2 regions of the Mesorhizobium sp. P3_A2 genome follow, and region 1 is predicted to be linked to the other one. Evidence: predicted binding sites of a transcription regulator. Region 1 holds the regulator's gene; the other holds the start of a gene.

What was found. The regulator PhoB, encoded in region 1, activates phosphate uptake and scavenging genes when phosphate is short. The targets are predictions, from matches to a motif close to TGTCATNNANCTGTCAT.
Region 2: the regulator PhoB is predicted to act here: its motif matches at 3,053-3,069, upstream of phnC (phosphonate ABC transporter ATP-binding protein).

The regions. Positions count from the first base shown of each region.
Region 1 covers NZ_JBFUGC010000009.1:107,649-111,997, reverse strand. The annotation lists gene xylF (D-xylose ABC transporter substrate-binding protein) at 1-327, opposite strand, end outside; gene AC1DXM_RS21100 (ROK family protein) at 600-1,835, shown strand; gene phoB (phosphate regulon transcriptional regulator PhoB) at 1,867-2,556, opposite strand; gene phoU (phosphate signaling complex protein PhoU) at 2,573-3,277, opposite strand; gene pstB (phosphate ABC transporter ATP-binding protein PstB) at 3,319-4,143, opposite strand; gene pstA (phosphate ABC transporter permease PstA) at 4,161-4,349, opposite strand, start outside.
Region 2 covers NZ_JBFUGC010000004.1:472,023-476,371, forward strand. The annotation lists gene phnK (phosphonate C-P lyase system protein PhnK) at 1-196, shown strand, start outside; gene phnL (phosphonate C-P lyase system protein PhnL) at 199-906, shown strand; gene AC1DXM_RS12660 (DapH/DapD/GlmU-related protein) at 903-1,520, shown strand; gene AC1DXM_RS12665 (N-acetyltransferase family protein) at 1,732-2,223, shown strand; gene AC1DXM_RS12670 (DUF1868 domain-containing protein) at 2,295-3,005, shown strand; gene phnC (phosphonate ABC transporter ATP-binding protein) at 3,141-3,989, shown strand; gene phnD (phosphonate ABC transporter substrate-binding protein) at 4,135-4,349, shown strand, end outside.

The DNA.
Region 1 (4,349 bases):
CGGAATGCCTTCGTCCAGCGCCTTCTGCACCGCCGGGCCGATGGCCGAGGCGTCCTGCGCCAGGATGATCAGCGAGTTGGCGCCCTGCGAGATCAGGCTCTCGACGTCGGTCAACTGCTTGCCGGGATTGGACTGCGCGTCGGCGGAAATGTACTTGTCGCCGGCCGCCTCGATCGCCGCCTTCATCGCCGCTTCGTCGGTCTTCCAGCGCTCTTCCTGGAAGTTCGACCACGACACGCCGATGACCTTGTCCTTCGCCTGCGCGACCGACACCAGCGTCAGCGACATGGCGACACCCGCCAGCATGGCGGCTGCAAATCTGTTCATGATAATCCTCCCTGCGCCGCGCGCGGCGCGACAAAACTGGCCCGAAGGCCGGCACACAGAGGCTCTATTTTTTCGAGCCTCGAAAAAATACTGGTCCAACGGCGAGGCGCTGTCAACATCGATTCTGATGGATTCTGATGGCTTCGCCGAATTTTTTCGAGACCCGCAATAAACAATGACAGCGCGGCCTGCTTCTGCCAATATTTGGCTGGCACCACCAAATGCCTCCACTATCATGAGGCGCGAGGAGGACCGGGAGGAAAACAAAAACGATGTCGGTTGGAATCCGCCACGATGATCTGCGTCGTCGCAACCGCGCGATGGTGATTTCGGCCGTGCGCCGGGCCGGCCAGCCGTCGCGGACCGAGATTGCGGCGACCACAGGCCTCAGCCATTCGACCATATCGGCGATCTCGTCTGATCTGATTCAAGAAGGCATCCTGGCCGAGAGCAAGCCTGGCGAGACCGGTGCGCTGAAGCGCGGCCGGCCTCAGGTCGGCCTTGGCCTCAACCCGGAGGCCGCCGCGGTGATGACCGTGGTGCTGTCGCTGAATTTCCTTTCCGTCACCGTCATCGACTATGCCGGCCAGGTGGTCGCCGAGGAGCAGCGCCGGCTGGATACGCTGACCATGCCGCGCGACGAGTTGATCGGCGAATGCACGGCAATCGTGCGGCGGCGGCTCGAGGATCCAGACCTCGATGTTCAGAGCATCGCCCGCATTGCCATGGGCATCCAGGGCATCACCGATTCGCAGGCGCGCGCCATGCTGTGGTCGCCGATCACGCCGCTGACCGACATTGCCTTCGCCGACATACTGGAAGCGGAATTCGGCATTCCGGCCACCATGGAAAACGATTGCAACATGATGGCAGTGGCGCTGCAATGGCGCCAGCCTGAGCGCTACCGCGACAATTTCATCGCTATCCTGCTCTCGCATGGCATCGGCATGGGGCTGGTGCTGAAGGGCGCGCTGTTCACCGGCACCCATTCCTCGGGCGGCGAGTTCGGCCACATGATCCACCGGCCCGGGGGCGCGCTGTGCCGTTGCGGGCGGCGCGGCTGCGTCGAGGCCTATGCCGGCAACTACGCCATCTGGCGCAGCGCCAAAATGATGAGCGAGGATGCCGAACCGGTCGATGTCGGCGACGCCGACATGCGGGCGCTCGCCGCACGTGCCCGCGAGACCGATGGCCCCGAGCGCGAAGCCTACCGCAAGGCCGGCGAGGCGCTTGGCTTCGGCCTCGGCAGCCTGTTCGCGCTGATCGATCCAGCACCTGTCGCCATGGTCGGAGTCAGCGCCGCCGCGTTCGATCTGATCGAACCGGCATTGCGCGAAGCGATTGCTCAGACCGCCGGCGGCCAGCACTCGAAATCGATCTCCTTCGACACCGAGCCCAACGAACTGCCGCTGATCCGCGAAGGCTGCGCCATGCGCGCGCTCAGCTTCGTCGACCAAGAGATTTTCGCACCGGGGATTCAAGCGAAGACGGGCAAGCACGTCGCCTGAGAGGGCCGGCGACGGCACGGCGCGCCGGGCCTTAGTCTTCCCGGATTGCGTAGCCAGCGCCGCGGATGGTGCGGATCACATCGGGCATGCGACCATTGTTGACCGCCTTGCGCAGGCGCCCGACATGCACGTCGACGGTGCGCTCGTCGATATAGATCGTCTCGCCCCAGACATTGTCGAGCAGCTGGCTGCGCGAGAACACGCGGCCGGGATGGCGCATCATGAATTCGAGCAGGCGGAACTCGGTCGGTCCGAGCCTGATTTCGCTCTTCTTGCGGTAAACGCGGTGCGATTCACGATCGAGCACGATGTCGCCGACCTTGAGCACGCTGGAGAGCACTTCCGGCTTGGCGCGGCGCAGCAGCGCTTTCACGCGCGCCATGAACTCCGGCGTGGAAAACGGCTTGACCAGATAGTCGTCGGCGCCGGTGGACAGGCCACGCACACGGTCGCTCTCCTCGCCACGCGCGGTCAGCATGATGATCGGCAGCCGTTCGGTCTCGGGCCGCATGCGCAGCCGCCGGCAGAGCTCGATGCCGGACACCGCCGGCACCATCCAGTCGAGCACCAGCAGGTCGGGAACGTTTTCCTGCAGCCGGATTTCGGCCTCGTCGCCGCGCGTCACCACCTCGACCTGGTAGCCTTCGGATTCGAGGTTGTAGCGGAGAAGCACGCCCAGCGGCTCCTCGTCCTCCACGACCATGATGCGTGGCGCGATCATCAGCAGTTCACCCTTGTCAGGCCGAAGTGGCCATCGCCGTCTCGTCCTGCTTCGGGCGATTGGCGGGCAATTGCTGGCCGGTCAGCACATAATACGCATTTTCAGCGATGTTGGTGACATGATCACCGATGCGCTCCAGATTCTTGGCGCAGAACAGGAGATGCGTGCAGGCGGTGATGTTGCGCGGGTCTTCCATCATGTAGGTCAAGAGTTCACGAAACACCGACGTGTATTTGACGTCGATACGTTCGTCCTCATTCCTGAGCTTTGCCAGTGCTGCCGCATCCGCGGCGGCATATTCCTCGACCACCCCTTGCACCTGGATCAGCACCAGCTGCGCCATCGCATCGATGGAATGCGAGAGGTCGCGCGGCGTGACGCTGAGGCCCACGGTGCCGACGCGCTTGGCGATGTTCTTGGCGAGATCGCCGATGCGCTCGAGGTCTCCGGCCATGCGGATCGAGCCGACCACGGCACGCAGATCGTTGGCCATCGGCTGGCGCTTGGCGATGAGCGTGATGGCGCGATCGTCGAGTTCCCGCTGGCGCGCGTCCATGATGGCGTCGTCGGACACGACACGTTGCGCCAGCGCATTGTCGGAATTGAGCAACGCTTTGGTCGAGCCGCTGACCATCGACCCGGCCAGATCGCCCATGTCGCGGATCAGCTTGCTGATCTGGCCCAACTCTTCATCGAAGGAGGCGACGGTATGTTCACCCATGATCCTGATCCTCGTGCCTGAAAATTCAACCGCTGGACGGCTCAGCCGAAGCGGCCGGTAATGTAGTCCTGGGTGCGCTTGTCGTCGGGATTGGTGAACATCTTGTCGGTGGCGCCCTCCTCGACGAGGTAGCCGAGGTGGAACATCGCCGTGCGCTGCGACACGCGCGCCGCCTGCTGCATCGAGTGGGTGACGATGACGATCGTGTAATTCTGGCGCAGCTCGTCGATCAGCTCCTCGACACGTGCGGTGGCGATCGGGTCGAGCGCCGAGCAGGGTTCGTCCATCAGGATCACTTCCGGCGACACCGCAATGGCGCGCGCGATGCACAGGCGCTGCTGCTGGCCGCCGGACAGTCCGGTGCCGGGCTCCTGCAGGCGGTCCTTGACCTCGTTCCAGATCGCCGCCTTCTTCAAGCTCGACTCGACGATCTGGTCCATGTCGGACTTGCGCTTGGCCAGCCCATGGATGCGCGGGCCGTAGGCAACGTTCTCGTAGATCGACTTCGGGAAAGGATTGGGCTTCTGGAACACCATGCCGACGCGAGCCCTGAGTTCGACGACGTCGATGTTCTTGTCGTAGATATCGTCCTCGTCGAGCGTGATCTTGCCGGTCACCCGCGCCGAATCGATGGTGTCGTTCATGCGGTTGAGGCAGCGCAGGAAGGTCGACTTGCCGCAGCCGGACGGGCCGATCAGCGCCGTCACCTGGTTCTGGCGGACGTCGAGATTGACGTCGAACAGCGCCTGCTTCTCGCCGTAGAACACGCCGACCTTGTCGCCGCGCATCTTGATGACTTCGTTCGATTTGGCGTTCATTTTGTCGCCCACTGCGTTTTCAAGGGACTGTTCGGTCATGATGTTCATACCAAATTGCCTTTTTTCTACCAGCGCCGCTCGAACCGGCGCCGAAGCACGATCGCGGTGATGTTCATGGCCATGAGGAAGACGAGCAGAATGATGATGGCGCCCGACATACGCTCGACAAAAGCGCGTTCAGCCTCGTTCGCCCACAGATAGATCTGCACCGGCAGCGCGGTCGAGGGATCGAAAGGCGTCTTCGGATAGTCGGC
Region 2 (4,349 bases), on a different contig from region 1:
GCGCGGCCTGGTCACCGATCTCGGCCTGGCGGCCATCGTCGTCACCCATGACCTCGCCGTGGCCCGGCTTCTGTCGCAGCGCATGATGGTGATGAAGGACGGCCGCGTCGTCGAAAGCGGTCTCACCGACCGCGTCCTCGACGACCCGCGCGCGCCCTACACCCAGCTTCTCGTTTCCTCGATCCTCCAGGTGTGACCATGCCGACGCCCCTCGTTGTCTCCGACGTCGCCAAGAGCTTCACCATGCATCTGCGCGACGGCATCAAGCTGCCGGTTGTCGCCGGGGTCTCGTTCTCGATCAGGGCCGGCGAATGCGCCGTGCTCGGCGGCCCCTCGGGCGCCGGAAAGAGTTCGATCCTGAAAATGCTCTATGGCAACTATGCCGTCGATGAAGGCCAGATCATCGTCCAGCACGAGGGCGGCCTGATCGATCTCGCCACGGCCAGCCCGCGCACGGTGCTCTCGGTACGCCGCCAGACGATCGGCTATGTCAGCCAGTTCCTGCGCACAGTACCGCGCGTCTCGGCGCTGGACGTCGTGGCGGAGCCACTGGTCGAGCGCGGCGAGGAGCGCGAGGTCGCGCGGACGAAGGCGCGGTCGCTTTTGGCGCAGCTCAATCTGCCAGAAAAACTCTGGGCGCTGCCGCCGGCGACCTTCTCCGGCGGCGAACAGCAGCGCGTTAACATCGCGCGCGGTTTCATCACCGAGCATCCGGTGCTGCTGCTCGACGAGCCGACCGCTTCGCTCGATGCCAAAAACCGCGATGTCGTTGTTGCGCTCATCGCCGCCAAAAAGGCGGCGGGCGTCGCTTTGCTCGGCATCTTCCACGACCTGGATGTGCGTGACGCGGTCGCCGATCGCATCATCGACGTCACCTCTTTCGCCGCCGGAAAAATCGCCGCATGAGCAGGAAATTGTCGGAGGCGCCGCTGATCCACGCAACAGCCCAGGTCGAGAACTCGACACTGGGACGCTGGACCGAGATTGCCGACCGCAGCCGGGTGTCCGAGAGCATCCTCGGCGACTATTCCTACATGATGCAGGACTGCGCCGTCTGGTGCGCGACGATCGGCAAGTTTTCCAACATTGCAGCAAGCGTGCGCATCAACGCCACCAACCACCCGACCTGGCGCCCGACGCTGCATCACTTCACCTACCGCGCCTCCGACTATTGGGACGACGCTGAGCATGAGAGCGAATTCTTCGCCCAGCGGCGTGCCAAGCGCGTCACCATCGGCCACGACACCTGGCTCGGCCACGGCTCGACCATCCTGCCCGGCGTGACGGTCGGCGATGGCGCGGCGGTCGGCGCCGGTGCAGTGGTGTCGAAGGATGTCGCGCCCTACACCATCGTCGGCGGCGTGCCGGCAAAGCCGATCCGCGAGCGCTTCGACCGCCGCACGGCGGAGCGCTACCAGGCACTCGCCTGGTGGGATTGGGACCATGCCAGGCTGCGCGCCGCGCTCGACGATTTTCGCGAGCTAGAGGCTGAGGCGTTCCTGGAAAAATACGGCGGTTAGCGCCGACCCTTCGCGCGTTTTCGCCGGTGTTCAGGAAAAAGCGCCAATGCTAATATACGGGATGTTTGAGGGTTTCATGCAGCCCTTGCGAAGGGACATTCCCGCACCTCCGGCCTCTGGCATGCAGCCCGGAATCGTGACAGCCTTTGTTGTTCTGATCTTTTTCGGCATCCTAGCCGCAACCTGGCTTTGATCCATCCCACACGGGTTCTTGACCGTGCCAACCATTCGTCCCGCAACACCGGCAGACGCTGATGCGATCTGGTCCATTCTCGAACCCGTCCTGCGGGCCGGCGAAACTTATGCACTGCCCCGCGACTGGAACCGCGACCAAGCGCTGGGCTACTGGTTTTCCGATGGGCACGATGTGTTCGTCGCGGAGGAAGCCGGCGACGTGATTGGCTGCTACTATCTCCACGCCAACCAGCGCGGCGGCGGCGCACACGTCGCCAATTGCGGCTACGTCACGTCGGCGGCTTCGAGCGGTCGAGGCGTCGCCACGGCGATGTGCCTGCATTCGTTGCAGCAGGCTGCCGAGCGCGGCTTCCGCGCCATTCAGTTCAACTTCGTCATCAGCAGCAACGAGCGCGCTGTGAAGCTGTGGCGTCGGCTGGGCTTCGACATTGTCGGAACGATACCGCAAACATTCGACCATCCGCGGCTGGGATATGTCGACGCTTTCGTGATGCACCGCATGCTGTAGTAGAGGTGTGCGGGTTTCATACCCTTGACACATGACTCGGACAGGACGCCATCTCCCCAAGGAGATCGCTCATGCTCGCCACAGTCAAACCCTCGCTTGCCGGATTCTTCGAAGGCACCAATCCGGCGCCACCGGTGCATCTCGGCACCCGTTACGACACATCGGGCAACTTCCTCCTCGAACCCGGCAACACGGTGGTCAGCCATCTCGTGAAGGGGTCGCCTTCCGAAGCGGTGGTCATCGAGGTGCGCGAGCGCATGCGCGCCATGCCGGATGCCGACCGGCTCGCCTTCACGCCCATCTCCAGCCTGCACATGACGCTGTTCCAGGGCATAATCGAATATCGCCGCCGCCTGCCTTACTGGCCGCAGGACGTGCCGCTCGACACCAGCATCGACGCCATGACCAGCCTCTATCTGGAGCGCTTGAAGGGCTTCCGGAGCCGCGGCCCGTTCAAGGTCGAAGTCATCGAGGTCGTGCCGACCGGACTCACCGTTGCCGGCGCGACCGAGGAGGACCGGCGCGTCATGAGCGCCTGGCGCGACGCGCTGTCAGTACCGTTCGGCTACCGCCACCCCGATCACGACACTTACGCCTTCCACATCACCTTTGCCTACCCGACCCAGCGCCTCGCCGACGACAGGGCCACCGCTTGGCAGGACTTCTTCGACGACAGTCTCGCCGAGTTCGCCCGCAAGGCGCCGATGATCGAGTTGCAGCCGCCGGCCTTCTGCAACTTCAAGGACATGAACCATTTCGAGGAGTTGCTGGTGCTTGGCTGACCAGCGGCAGCACCACCGGCGCACGGGTCTGTGGGCGGTAACAAAACTGACATCAATCCGACACCGCAGGTTCATGCGGCTGCGCTAGCGAGGGTTAACAGACCTTCAAACTGCGACCGGACTGAAAGTTAAGCCATGTCAGCAACGCTCGAAATCTGCGGCGTGTCCCGCCGATTTGGCAAGAACACCGCCGTCAGCGCCATCGACCTGTCGATCCCGCAGGGCCAGATGGTCGGCATCATCGGTCGCTCCGGCGCCGGCAAGTCCACTCTTCTTCGCATGATCAACCGTCTCATCGACCCCAGCCAGGGGTCGATTTTTTTTGACGGCGCCGAGGTTTCCCGGCTGCGCGGCTCGCCGCTCAGGCGCTGGCAGCGCGATTGCGCCATGATCTTCCAGCAGTTCAACCTTGTGCCGCGCCTTGACGTCCTGACCAACGTTCTGCTCGGCCGGCTCAATCACCGCTCGACCGTCTCCAACCTGCTGGGCATGTTTACCCGCGCCGAATGCGCCGAGGCGGTCGCAGCGCTCGAGCGCCTCGACATCGCCCGCACCGCACTTCAGCCCGCCGGCACGCTGTCCGGCGGCCAGCAGCAGCGTGTCGCCATTGCCCGCGCCATGATGCAGCAACCGAAGGTGCTGCTCGCCGACGAGCCGATCGCTTCGCTCGACCCGCTCAACGCCAAGGTGGTGATGGACTCGTTGCAGGACATCAATCTGCGCGAGGGCATCACCGTCGTCACCAACCTGCACACGCTGGACACTGCGCGGGCCTATTGCAACCGCATCATCGGCATGGCCGCCGGCAAGGTCGTCTTCGACGGCGCGCCGGAAGAGCTCAACCGCGAAGCGGTGCGCCAGGTCTATGGCGCCGACAGCAATGGCGCTGAAATCTCCGAGGCCATCACCTCGACCAGCATCGCCTACAAGCAAAAGATCGAAGCATCCGCCAGCCCGCTCGAGCCGGCATTCCCCGGGTACTGATCCATGATCCCGAAAAGTGGATACCGGTTTTCGGAAAAGATCATGGACAAGAACTGAGCGACTGGGATCGTCAGCCCGCGTCAAGGGCACCTGCAAAAATTAAGAACGCTGCCGGCGCGGGGCCGGAACTTACAGGAGAGATAAAATGTTCAGGAAGATGGTATTCAGCGCCGTATCGGTGCTCGCCATGGCAACCAGCATGGCCCACGCGGCCGACCTCAAGGAATTCCGCGTCGGCATCCTCGGCGGTGAAAACGAAACCGACCGTCTGCGCAACTACCAGTGCCTGGCCGACCACCTGAAGACCGAATTCGGCTTCGAAAAAGTGTCGCTGTTCCCGGCCGCCGACTATGACGGCGT